DNA from 3 places in the Paenibacillus sp. FSL R7-0652 genome. Region 3 is predicted to be linked to each of the others. Evidence: a T-box and tRNA genes for the amino acid it is inferred to sense, from the RefSeq annotation. Region 3 holds a T-box; the other regions hold tRNA genes.

Region 1 (4,289 bases), 2.5 Mb from region 3:
TTTTGGCGGTATAAATCATCCAGTCTGGATTGGTGACCTTACACCGGCTCAACGTGAAACCGCTTTCGGAAATGATCAGAACCAGCTTGGGTTCTCTATTCTCCGAATCTCCGTCGATCCGAACCCCAATAACTGGGCTCTAGAAGTCCCAACAGCCAAGCGCGCAATCGAGAAAGGTGCGATTGTATTTGCATCACCTTGGAATCCTCCGAGCAGCATGGTGGAAACTTTCAATCGCAACGGCGATACCAATGCCAAGAGACTGAGATATGACAAATACGGTGCGTATGCTCAGCATTTGAATGACTTTGTAACCTTTATGAAAAATAACGGCGTGAACCTGTACGCGATCTCCGTGCAGAACGAGCCGGATTACGCTCACGACTGGACGTGGTGGACCCCGCAGGAAATCCTTCGTTTTATGAAGGAAAATGCAGGCAGTATTCAAGGTACCAAAGTTATGGCCCCTGAATCTTTCCAATACTTGAAAAATATATCTGACCCTATCCTGAATGATCCGCAGGCACTCGCCAATATGGACATCTTGGGAGCTCATACGTATGGAACGCAGTTCAAAGATTTCCCATACCCGCTCTTTAAGCAAAAAGGAGCCGGTAAAGAGCTGTGGATGACAGAAGTCTATTATCCAAACAGTGACAACAACTCCGCTGACCGCTGGCCAGAAGCGTTGGACGTATCGTACCATATGCACAATGCAATGGTTGAAGGCGACTTCCAAGCTTATGTATGGTGGTATATCCGCAGACAATATAGTCCGATGAAGGAAGATGGAACGATCAGCAAGCGTGGTTATAACATGGCTCATTTCTCCAAATTTGTTCGCCCTGGATATGTCAGAGTAGATGCTTCCAAAAACCCGGATACCAATACCTTTGTATCTGCCTATAAAGGCGATAACAAAGTCGTGATCGTAGCCATCAACCGCGGTACTTCGTCTGCAAACCAACGATTTGTACTGCAGAATGGTAATGCTTCCACCGTTTCTTCATATGTTACGGACAGCAGCCGTAATCTGGCGAGCCTTGCACCGATTAACGTTTCCAATGGCGCATTCACCGCGCAGCTTCCAGCACGGAGTGTGACTACATTTGTTGCTAACCTCACTGGTGGCGGCGGGAATGTAGGCACAGGTACCACTTATGAGGCTGAAACAGGAACAACGCTTACCGATGCAGTGATTGAGAACCTGTACCCAGGTTTCTCCGGTTCCGGTTACGTGAACTTTAACGCGTATACAGGTTCCGCAATTCAATGGAATGAAATCAACAACACGATTACCGGCACTAAAAATGTCAAGTTCCGTTATGCTCTGGAAAGTGGTACAAGAAACCTAGACATTTATGTTAACGGCACCAAAGTAATCAGCAACCAACCCTTTGAGGCAACAGGGAGCTGGTCAACCTGGGGTGAGAAAACCATTCAAGTGCCTATGAATTCAGGTACAAATACCCTTCGAATCGTAACCACAGGTTCAGAAGGACCCAATATTGATAACATCACGGTTACTGCTGCATTATAATCTTCATCCTAATATTGGTCTGCTTCATGCTCTACATCTTTCTATCATGGCAAAAAGTGGCCAAGCCCCGTTTCTGCAGCAGCTCGGATCGATGTGTGAACGAGCATCGCGCAGCTGCAGGACGGGCTCCCCTCATCGAATGACTGGCTTATGACCAAAAAGATTAAAAAAGCTCCTTCAGGACATGTCCTGAAGGAGCTTTTTTAATCTGATGCGGTCGAGAGGACTCGAACCTCCACGGGGGGTTAGCCCACACGGACCTGAACCGTGCGCGTCTGCCAATTCCGCCACGACCGCATATTCTAGTCTCACCAATTATTATCGGCGACAAGAAATAATATATCATGCGAGATCCATTATGTCAACACTTAAAACATCTAACAGGTTCGAACCAGATCTTAAGATCTGGTTCGAACCTGTTAGACTCTTCTTATACTCTTCCTTCAGAATGTAAATTCAATAAAACAAGCTTAAGAAGATTCCAAAAAACAGGTTACTACAGCTTGGAAGGCCAGCTGCCATACCAAGCATAACCTCCTCTTCTTTCCTTCTCGATCTCACTCAGCTTATATTTCACAATCCCGTCACGACCAACAAAAATAGGTCTGTCCGTACCAAGCTCATAGAAACGAGCCCAGATTGGTGAAGCGCTGGAATCCGCAATAATCCGGCTGTCTCCGTTCCCTCTCTCATATCGGTATCCTGTAATCTTCACTTTGTTAAACCAGGCTTCAGCGCCTTTAATGGATGCCGTTATTCTGGCATTGGGTGGTCTTGTCTTCAGAAACTTGACGATGTTTACACTCTCAGCAGCCGTTAGCGAAGGCACTTCGTAACTTCTTCCGCCTGCTGGTCTCAGCGTACTGGAATCATGCTGCTGACCCCAAACCGTCAATTTCCCGCCGGATGACACCTGCGTGTTCAAAATGGCGTCAACCCCTTTAGATACCGCATTCTTACTGCGATTCGCAAGTGAAGTATCGATAAAAGAAAAGTCCCCTTTCCGGCCTGCAACTTCATCGAGCATGAACATCACATTAATCATCGCGTCATCATTGTAAGTAATATGCTTATGATAGCCGGAGCTTTGATAGATTTGCGGCCAGCCGCCGTTGGAATACTGCATGTTAAGCAAAAAATTTATGCCCTTAATGGCTGCAGCCGAGTAACGCGGATCTTTATTTTTCTTGAATTCCTTCGCAAGTCTTCTAATCTCGGAGTATGTAGCTTTATTATCGATCGTTGATTTGGCCCATTCACCTGATGTCTGACCGTAATCTTTTCTCCAACCTCCGTCCGGGCGCTGATTTTTCAAAATATCAGACAAACTTGCGGTTGTGCCTGATGCATCAGCTGCGGATACGGATGCTGCAGGAAGAACGACCATTCCTGCTGTGGAAAAAACCATGGAACATGCGAGTACAAACGTCATCCACTTTTTGGCTTTCACAAAACATCACACTCCCAATTCATAAATTTTCCGTGCATTCTGGCTTACAACGGAATTATAAATCCCATTGTAAGCAATTTAAATACAAAATTTGTATGTATTTAATAAACTCATCATATGCAGCATCTCTTTCTTTGTCAATGTATGCGGCAGCATACGCTTATTAACTTCATTTCACCGGAACGGAATATTGCTTTTAACTCTTGACAAACTTGTTTATTATCCATTCTTACACCGATGAAACATTAATGACTATTTTGTAATCTTTAGTAGTCTGTTTTAAACATAATTCCGACTAAATTCGATAATTCCGCTAACATTGAGCCGGAAAGAAGACGTTAAAACAGGTTTGACAATTACGCATTTATGCAATATAGTTTCAAATAGTTACAAAAACTTAATTATTCATTTGCCGAGTTTCAGGATTGAAAACGGGGGAACCATTTTGGGTGAATTATTCTTATACATAGGAAATATAGGGAACCTTCTACCGAACCCTTAGCTAACTCCGTAGGCATCGAAGGGAGAACATTGATTTTGAAAAAACTGATTATCTCCATTTTTGGAGCTGCTGTACTATTTACATCTGGGGCAACAACCACTGAGGCAAGCACAATAAATACCGTAGTTAACAATATGACAGGCATCCCGTACAAATGGGGCGGCACAACGATGGCCGGTTTCGATTGTTCCGGGTTTATGAGATATCTTTTTAATAAATACAGCATTGAACTGCCGCGCACGTCACAGCAGCAGGCCAAAGCGGGGACACCTGTTTCCAAAGCAGGAATTCGCACAGGCGATCTGGTATTTTTTAACACAACCGGCAGAGGGATTTCACATACAGGGGTATACATTGGCGGAGGTCAATTCGCACATGCTTCCAGCAGCAAAGGTGTCAGCATCACCAAGCTCTCGAACCCTTATTTCAATGATCGTTATGTGACGGCAAGACGGGTAACAGGTCAGTTTATGTACAACAAAATGATCGGAAAATTATAAGATCACCCTATTCTGCAATACAAAAAAGGAGACACCGGTTCATTCCGGAGTCTCCTTTTCTTTTCCTTGTGAAGGGATCAAACGAACGAACTAATGCAGGGCCTTCTGCACCCGCATTGCTCCTTGTGACAAGGCATGACCGCCCCCTACAGCTCCAGCGACAGCTACAGTCTCCATAATCTCCTGATCCGTCGCTCCCTTGGAACGAGCCTCTTCTACATGATAGAACGTGCACACTTCATTATTGGCAAACAAACCGATGCCCAGTGCAATCAGCTGCTTTGTTTTGGCATCGAG
Region 2 (4,289 bases), 3.2 Mb from region 3:
GAATCAATCTCAATCATAAGCTGCTGACTTCAGCTTCCTGTTTGCTGCAGCTGTTGAGAAGGAAACCGACTTCTCCGTTCAATGAATACACGATTTTGTCAGCCCCCATCCCCCGATAAATCCCTTTAGGATGGCTCTGCTCTGTGATCACACACAGGGACTTGGATGTCCATGACCGGCAAATCTGCAGATAACGGCAGGTCAAGTTCAGACTATTTTCAAAAATAAATACATTCCCTACACTGCCCTGCGGCAAAAACCATTTTTCAGCCGCTGCCGTATTCATGCGGATCACATGTTCTACGCCAATCTGGCGAAGTTTGCGCTCCTCACCAGCACTATTCGTCAGAACGGCAAAAGGCATTTTTTTGTACATCAGCAATTTCACAAATTTACGTCCAGCTTCATTCGGAGCCGTCACCAAAATCATCTCTTTATCCATTGTTCGTTCCTCCCTTGGCGTGAAAAGACAACAAAAAAGAAGCGTGGGGGACCAAGGCCTCCGAAACGCTTCTTAAATAATCCATGACGAAAACGCCATGAACCAGCGTGCGGTTTGCTGCCTCTCCCTTTAACGCTTACGAGGTTAGCTGACGGATTCGGGCGCGAGAGTCGCCCTATTTCCGGCTGTCACCGGAAAATTCACCCCATGGATGTCTGCTGCTGTAATACAGCCCATCCTGTTGGTTCCCCCGTTTTCCACCCTTAATGAATGGAAACTCAGCGATTAAAACATCGTTCGTACATCTTGAATAAAGAACCGATCGATATTATCGTTTGTTTCGTTTTTCAGGTATAAATTTATTAAAATTCAAATTACGCTATGAATCATACACCTGTGCCATGATGATGTAAAGTGCGGCCAGATCACTGAATCGTCAGATTTCCGGCAATAATCTTCAATAATAACGCTTACAATGAGGTTATACGCTATCCAACTCTTCCAAGCTGTCTAATTCTCTGCCGCACAAAAATGGATCATCACATTTCACAACGATTTCAATCTTACGTCGATCTTACACACCAAGGATGGTCATAACAACGCAGAAGCCAAATAAGTTTTGCATTACTTAATTGCATAAAATATAATGAATGTATCTAGAACAAGATGATGGAGGCGATCCCTATGTCAGTTTATGATTACAAAGTAAACACCCTTCGCGGACAAGAGATTGAGATGTCCGAGTATCGCGGCAAAGTGTTGTTAATAGTAAATACAGCAAGTCAGTGTGGTCTCACACCTCAATTCAAGGGCCTGCAGGAGCTGCAGGATAAATTCCAGGATGCTCCGTTTGAAGTGCTTGGGTTCCCAAGCAATCAGTTTGCGCAGGAGAAAGGTTCCTCCGATGATATTGCCGAGTTCTGTCAGATGAATTACGGTGTCAGCTTCCCTATGTTTGAAAAAATTGACGTCAATGGCTCCAGCGCCCATCCACTTTTCCAACATATTACCAAAGAAGCACCCGGCCTGCTCGGCTCGAAAGCAATCAAATGGAACTTCACCAAATTCCTGGTTGACCAGAACGGGAAAGTAGTGAAACGATATGCTCCGCAGACGATACCAGACAAAATTCAAGAGGATATTGAGGCTTTGTTGAAATAAACTATATTTTATAAAATGAAAAAGCGATCCGAAACCAAAGAGCCAAGGCTCAGGCTTCAGGATGGCTTTTTTTCGCTGTACCCGCTTCAACTAGTTCAGAACGTTCCATTGAGCTGCGGAACTTCAGTTCTGATCAAAGAAAAGAAGCTTTCCATTATGGAAAGCTTCTCAGGTATCTCTTCATATAATGCGGTCGAGAGGACTCGAACCTCCACGGGCATACGCCCACTACCCCCTCAAGATAGCGTGTCTGCCATTCCACCACGACCGCATGTCGTAAATTATCGGCAACAGAATTGATTATACCGGAATCTTATTTAAAAGTAAAGCAATTATCTAGATTTTCTTGTGCAGCCTGAATATAACACTTCTTTTTATACAACTCAGCTTCCTTTCTCCTTTCATTTTTCATTTAACTGCTCAAATTCCATCTAACTGCGCAAATTTTTGTCATAACTCTGAAGTAAGCACATAACATTAATCTGATTGCGAAAAAGAGGCCACACGAAGACGGAGTAAATCCATCCGTTTTCGAAATAGGAACTTTAGAAGAATCAAATTATTTTATCACAAATAAGCTTGTGTAAGTTTATATAACACAAAATACTTACCAGGCCTATACAAACGTCTTTTTTTCTGTTAACTATTGACAAAACACCGATTATTATGTGAAAATATATATCATATAATTCGGATTTACACACAAATTTTCAAAAAAACCTTTATCAAGTTAGGAAAATTTACACAACTGTACACAGGAGGCGAAAGATCTTGAATCGTGGGAATAAGCTTCTCGATTACGCGAAACTGCTTGATCCCTCTGTGCAGGTTGGAGGGTTCTCCCATCTCTTCGGCATGAACACCCATATCAAGGAAGGCTCCATACGTACTGCCGAGGATATCGAATCGTTCATGCGATGCCAGCTTCACCCTAGTCTTGTGCGTCTTGAAGGCATGGCGATCAAAGGCATCTACACCGCAACAGATCATAAGGACACCTGGCGTGTCGCTTTGATCGACAAACTGGTCCATGTACAGCGCACACCCGCTGAACTTCGAGAACAAGCATCAGCTATAGGCAAACGTTTAATCAAACTCTCGCGCGCCCTGCATCCGTGGATTGACTTCAGCCCGCTTGAACAGATCTTCGCAAAATACAATTCCGTTGGCTGCCTCCCTACCGTTCACGCCTGGATTAACCACCACCTTGACATCCCCGTCGAAGAGGCGGTTCTCGGTTACCTGCATTCAGCCATGTATGCTTGTATATCCGAAGCCTCCAAAGTTATCCCTCTAACTGAAGAAGTCACCAAGGAACTGCTGGGTCGTCTGACCACAGACCTAGAGAAGGAATGGACGACCGTGAGCACCTCTTCTCCAGATGGACATATGCCCCCCGCATCCCTGTCTATGAAGCCCTTGTTCCCCAACTTTCACATGCTCGGGGCAGGCCTCCATGCTTACAGAGCATAACTCTCCCCGTTCCACCCTTCTATAAAAATGCATACAAAAAAACACGCCGCAATCCCCTTGCTGGCGTGTTTTTCACTTTTTTGCAAGCTTATAAAAACGTATTTACGTCATATTAATTCAAAAAATACACTTATTTCCGTATTTTTTAATTGTTAGATGACGTAAATACGTATATAATGGAAATCACAGCTCGCATTTCTATATATCTTACACCAATACAAGCTTGCTGAATACTATAATCCATTCAGGAGTGAACCATTTTGAACAAGAAAAAACCAGTCACTCCGTTCGGATGGGCTATCAAACGACGCCTAACCGAACTGCAGGTCGATCAGAAAACCTTCTGCGAACAGCATGGCATTCCACCCTATCGTCTGTCCAACCTTATCCACGGCACACGCAAAGCAACCAGATTCAGGCATTTGGTCGCTGATATTCTGGACATACCCGAGGAGCTGCGATAACCATTTTCATCAAAGGAGGATTTCTCTCGTGAGATATGTGACATCAGACCTCGAAAGCTTGTCTTTCCAATCGACCAACCATCAGCTGATTATCGTTGATCAGCATTGGATGATTCGGAGCTGCAACCGAGCCTGGGAACGCGGGTTTCATAGACCTTTTTCACACACAGCCCGCTGTCACAGGCATTACCTGCATTTGATGGAAGCCTGGGCGGCGCAGCAGAAAGATATCCTTCCGGCTACCACATTTGCACAAGATCTGAGACACAACGTCGTTCCGTTTAAGCAAACTCATACATACGACATCTCTGTGACCACCCCATATAATGAAGAGAGATGGTTTCGTGTAGAGCTCACTCCACTGTATGATGGACCCGCAATGGATACTGCCCTGGCTCTGGTAGCTCACACCGACATTACCGAACAGAAAAAAACAGAGCTTCAGCTAAGGCAAGCCCTGACTGAAGCACGCACATTATTCGGCCTATTGCCCATTTGCGCCGTCTGTAAACATATTAAAGACGAATCGGAGGAATGGAGCTCCGTCGAACATTATTTGGAGAAACACACCTCTGCCGAATTCACACATGATATCTGCCCTGAATGCATCCGCCGGCTGTATCCGAAATACTCCAACGTTCTCGATCAGCCTCATTAAACCTGTACAGCACAGGTCGCACCTCCTTACATTCAAAACCATTACAGCATGCGTACACTGGAGTCAGGCACGAAACAAACACGGATAGCCC
Region 3 (4,289 bases):
CGAGCACCATCTAAGCATTTTCTCGCGTATTGAAGACGGCAGCAGGGATACGTACCAGAGATTTGAGGAAGTTCATGTGCAGCGTGCTTATGATCCGGATTGGATGAAGCTGGAGCTGTGCAAAGCGGGCTTCCGAGACGTGAAGGTGTATGCGGACTTTGAGTGGCAAGAGGCTGGAGACAGTGCGCAGCGTTTGTTCTACGTGGCTGTAAAATAAATAAGCAGCTCGTATGTACATGGTTTGAAATACGATGGTTAGCTGTCCTTTGGCTGCATGTGATCATGCTGCCAAGGACAGTTTTTTTAACTGATAGGATAAAAGGTATTGCTGCTGGAAGGAAAGAGAGACATAATAAATTTAATTCGGAAAGCGTTTTCCGAAATGAGATGAACTATTCAATAACGGGAGGATGACAACGATGGAAAGTACATATAAAACGAGATTATCCAAAGAGCAGCTGGATCAGATCATTACACATCAACTCGCTGCGGCCATTCAGGAATGTGAAGAAATGATTGACGGATGGGCAAACCATGCCTATAAAATAGTGCTAAGTGACGGACGAAAAATTGTCCTTAAAATTGCGCCCTCGGCTGCAACCAATCTGATGCGCTGTGAGCAGGATCTGATGACAGCAGAAGTGGAAGCACTCCGGCTTGCTGCCGGTCTGAAGGATGTTCCTGTGCCTCAGGTGCTGGCTTATGATGCTTCGCTTGCTTTTGCACCTGCACAGTATTTTATTATGGAATACATGTCCGGGACGCCGTATAACCAGGTAAAAACTCAACTTACAGTGTCAGAGCAGGAAGAAATTGAGCAGCAGTTAGGACAATATAACAAGCGAATCAACGAGATTAAGGGGGATCGATTCGGTTATTTTTCGGGGAAGGACAGACAGCGCAGCACATGGAGAGAAGCATTTTTGATGTTGATGGAGGATATGCTTGCCGATGGAGAAAAGGCAAAGATTGATATTGGTATTGACTACAATGAGCTGCGGCGTCTGATCGAGGAAAGATCAGATGTACTGGATGAAGTGACCGAACCCATGTTGATCAGCTGGGATCTGTGGGATGGTAATGTGTTGGTGCAGGATAAACAGATTACGGGCATTATCGATTTTGAACGCTCGTTGTGGGGTGATCCGCTGATGGAGCACTATTTCAGTCATTTTAACTATACTCCGGGATTTTTGAAAGGGTATGGCCGAGAGATTGTGACGGAGAGTGAGCGGAAGCGCAGAAGCTTGTACGATTTGTATTTTGATCTTGCACTTCGAATTGAATGTGATTACCGGCAGTATGATAATCAGGAGCATATCCAATGGACGATTCAGAATCTGAAGAAGGGTATTGAACGTTTTCGGAATGTTTGAAGAAGCATCATTGTAGTCGGGGAGCACGGAAATTATATCATCTGAGAAGGATGAATGTGAAGTGTCATATTGACTTTGAGCCTGCATTTTTATATAATGTTCCCGATATTGTATACATATTTCGATGATAAGGATCAGTAGTAAATTCTGTACATGACAGAGAGTCGGCGGGTGGTGCAAGCCGATTGACAGTACTTTGCGAACTCGCCTTGGAGAAATGCGGTGACTACACCTTTCTATGCCTTCTGCATTGAATAGGAAATCCGCATCGGTTAACCGCCGTTACAGGTCTAGAGGGAGTGGATGACGAAGCACGTTCGTCCGCTAACTAGGGTGGTACCACGGGAATTCAACCTCTCGTCCCTAGCGCTGCAAACGCTACGGGATGCTGAGGTTTTTTTGTTGTTATCAAAGCGCGTATAACCTGAAGGAGGAATATAGATGAGTGAGAATCATCAGCCGAAGCACGGCTATCAACCGCAAGTGATGGAAAAAAACTGGCAGCAGTATTGGGATGAAAACAAAACATTCAAAACAGGTGAGGACCCGTCGAAACCGAAGTTTTATGCTCTGGATATGTTTCCTTATCCGTCCGGTTCCGGACTGCACGTAGGTCATCCGGAAGGATATACAGCAACGGATATCGTATCCCGTTACAAACGGATGCGCGGATACAATGTACTTCATCCGATGGGTTGGGACGCGTTCGGTCTGCCTGCAGAGCAGCACGCACTGGATACGGGGGAGCACCCGCGTCATATTACATTCCGCAATATCGACAATTTCCGTCGTCAGATCAAATCTCTCGGATTTTCGTATGACTGGGATCGCGAGATCAGCACAACGGACCCGGAGTACTACAAATGGACACAATGGATTTTCATCCAGCTGTACAAAAAAGGTTTGGCTTATGTAGATGAAGTGCCGGTGAACTGGTGTGAGGCATTGGGTACGGTTCTGGCGAATGAAGAGGTTATTGACGGTAAAAGTGAACGCGGCGGCCACCCCGTTGTACGTAAACCGATGCGTCAATGGGTGCTGAAAATTACGGAATATGCGGAGCGTTTGCTGGAGGACCTGGAAGAGCTGGACTGGTCGGAAAGCATCAAGGATATGCAGCGTAACTGGATCGGCAAATCGACAGGTGCTGAAGTGGTTTTTGCCATTGAAGGCCGTGAAGAAGTGATCAAAGTATTCACAACTCGCGCAGATACATTGTTTGGTGCAAGCTTTGCAGTTCTCGCTCCAGAACATGAACTGGTGGACGTGATTACGTCTGAAACAGAGCGTGAGGCAGTGAAAGCTTATCAGGAGCAGGCTGCGCGTAAGAGTGATCTGGAACGTACGGACTTGGCCAAAGAAAAAACAGGTGTGTTCACAGGGGCGTATGCGATCAATCCGGTTAACGGAGCAAAGCTTCCGATTTGGATTGCGGATTATGTACTGGCTGGTTACGGTACAGGGGCTGTTATGGCTGTCCCGGGGCATGATGCACGTGACTGGGAATTTGCGAAGCAGTTTGACCTGAATATCATCGAAGTCATTGAAGGCGGCGATGTCACAAAAGAGGCGTATACAGGCGACGGTGCACACGTGAACTCCGATTTCCTGAACGGATTAAACAACGAAGAAGCTGCGGCGAAGATGATCGCTTGGCTTGAAGAGAACGGTAAGGGACAAGGTAAAACAACATATCGTCTGCGTGACTGGTTGTTCAGCCGTCAGCGTTATTGGGGAGAGCCGATTCCGATTCTGCATCTGGAAGATGGAACAATGAAGACGGTGCCGGAAGATCAACTGCCGCTGCTGCTTCCTGACATTGACCAGATCAAACCTTCAGGTACAGGAGAATCTCCACTGGCTAATGTGACAGATTGGGTGAATACGGTCGATCCGGAAACAGGCATGAAAGCGCGCCGCGAAACGAACACGATGCCGCAGTGGGCCGGAAGCTGCTGGTATTATCTGCGGTTCATCGATCCTCACAATGACAAGGAACTGATCTCGAAGGAGAAACAGCAGCAGTGGCTGCCAGTGGACTTGTACATTGGTGGAGCAGAACATGCGGTACTTCACCTGCTGTATGCTCGTTTCTGGCACAAAGTGCTGTATGATCTGGGCGTTGTACACACGAAAGAGCCATTCTACAAGCTGGTCAACCAAGGTATGATTCTGGGTACCAACAACGAAAAAATGAGTAAATCCCGTGGTAATGTGATTAACCCGGATGAGATAGTTAACGAATTCGGTGCAGATACACTGCGTCTCTATGAAATGTTCATGGGACCTCTGGAAGCGACCAAACCTTGGAACGCCAGCGGGGTCGAAGGGATGTATCGTTTCTTGTCACGTGTATGGCGTCTGTTCATCAACGAAGATACAGGTGCAGTTAATGAGAAGATTACAGTAGATGGCGGAACGGATGAATTCAAACGTACAGCGCATAAAACAATCAAAAAAGTGACGGAGGATCTGGAGCATCTGCGTTTCAACACCGCGATAAGCCAATTGATGATCTTCATTAACGATGCATACAAAGCGGATACACTGCCTCGTGAAGCAATGGAGAACTTTGTTCAGCTGCTGTCACCTTTGGCACCGCATATGGCGGAGGAACTGTGGAGTCGTCTTGGATATGAGGGTGGAATTTCCTACGTGGCTTGGCCTGAGTATGATGAGTCGATGACCGTGGATGCAGAAGTGGAGATCGTGGTGCAGGTCAACGGCAAGATTGTAACTCGCGCAACAATTTCGAAGGATCTGGATGCACAAGGAATGCAGGGCTATACGATGGAACTGGCACCTGTGAAACAGGCGCTGGAAGGCAAGACTATTCGCAAAGTCATTGCCGTTCCAGGCAAACTGGTTAATATTGTTGCCGGTTAATTTCACTGGCACGAAACACCTCATCCA

The links. A T-box is a leader RNA that pairs with one kind of tRNA and senses whether it is charged. The one in region 3 lies ahead of leuS (leucine--tRNA ligase), so its partner is inferred to be a tRNA-Leu.
Region 1: it encodes a tRNA-Leu, which carries the amino acid that the T-box ahead of leuS (leucine--tRNA ligase) is inferred to sense. The anticodon was not compared.
Region 2: it encodes a tRNA-Leu, which carries the amino acid that the T-box ahead of leuS (leucine--tRNA ligase) is inferred to sense. The anticodon was not compared.

What each region holds. Positions count from the first base shown of each region.
Region 1 is NZ_CP152001.1:2,225,252-2,229,540, reverse strand. Features, by position in the region: gene MKY97_RS10275 (carbohydrate-binding protein) at 1-1,540, shown strand, start outside; tRNA gene MKY97_RS10270 (tRNA-Leu) at 1,753-1,837, opposite strand; gene pelA (pectate lyase) at 2,037-2,990, opposite strand; cyclic di-AMP (ydaO/yuaA leader) riboswitch at 3,391-3,522, shown strand; gene MKY97_RS10260 (C40 family peptidase) at 3,528-3,992, shown strand; gene MKY97_RS10255 (carboxymuconolactone decarboxylase family protein) at 4,083-4,289, opposite strand, start outside.
Region 2 is NZ_CP152001.1:1,547,834-1,552,122, reverse strand. Features, by position in the region: gene MKY97_RS06835 (hypothetical protein) at 14-442, opposite strand; cyclic di-AMP (ydaO/yuaA leader) riboswitch at 561-736, opposite strand; gene MKY97_RS06830 (glutathione peroxidase) at 1,127-1,603, shown strand; tRNA gene MKY97_RS06825 (tRNA-Leu) at 1,792-1,874, opposite strand; gene MKY97_RS06820 (urease accessory UreF family protein) at 2,375-3,076, shown strand; gene MKY97_RS06815 (XRE family transcriptional regulator) at 3,337-3,540, shown strand; gene MKY97_RS06810 (hypothetical protein) at 3,569-4,198, shown strand.
Region 3 is NZ_CP152001.1:4,712,717-4,717,005, reverse strand. Features, by position in the region: gene MKY97_RS20640 (class I SAM-dependent methyltransferase) at 1-217, shown strand, start outside; gene MKY97_RS20635 (aminoglycoside phosphotransferase family protein) at 420-1,376, shown strand; T-box leader at 1,492-1,744, shown strand; gene leuS (leucine--tRNA ligase) at 1,818-4,262, shown strand; gene comER (late competence protein ComER) at 4,243-4,289, opposite strand, start outside.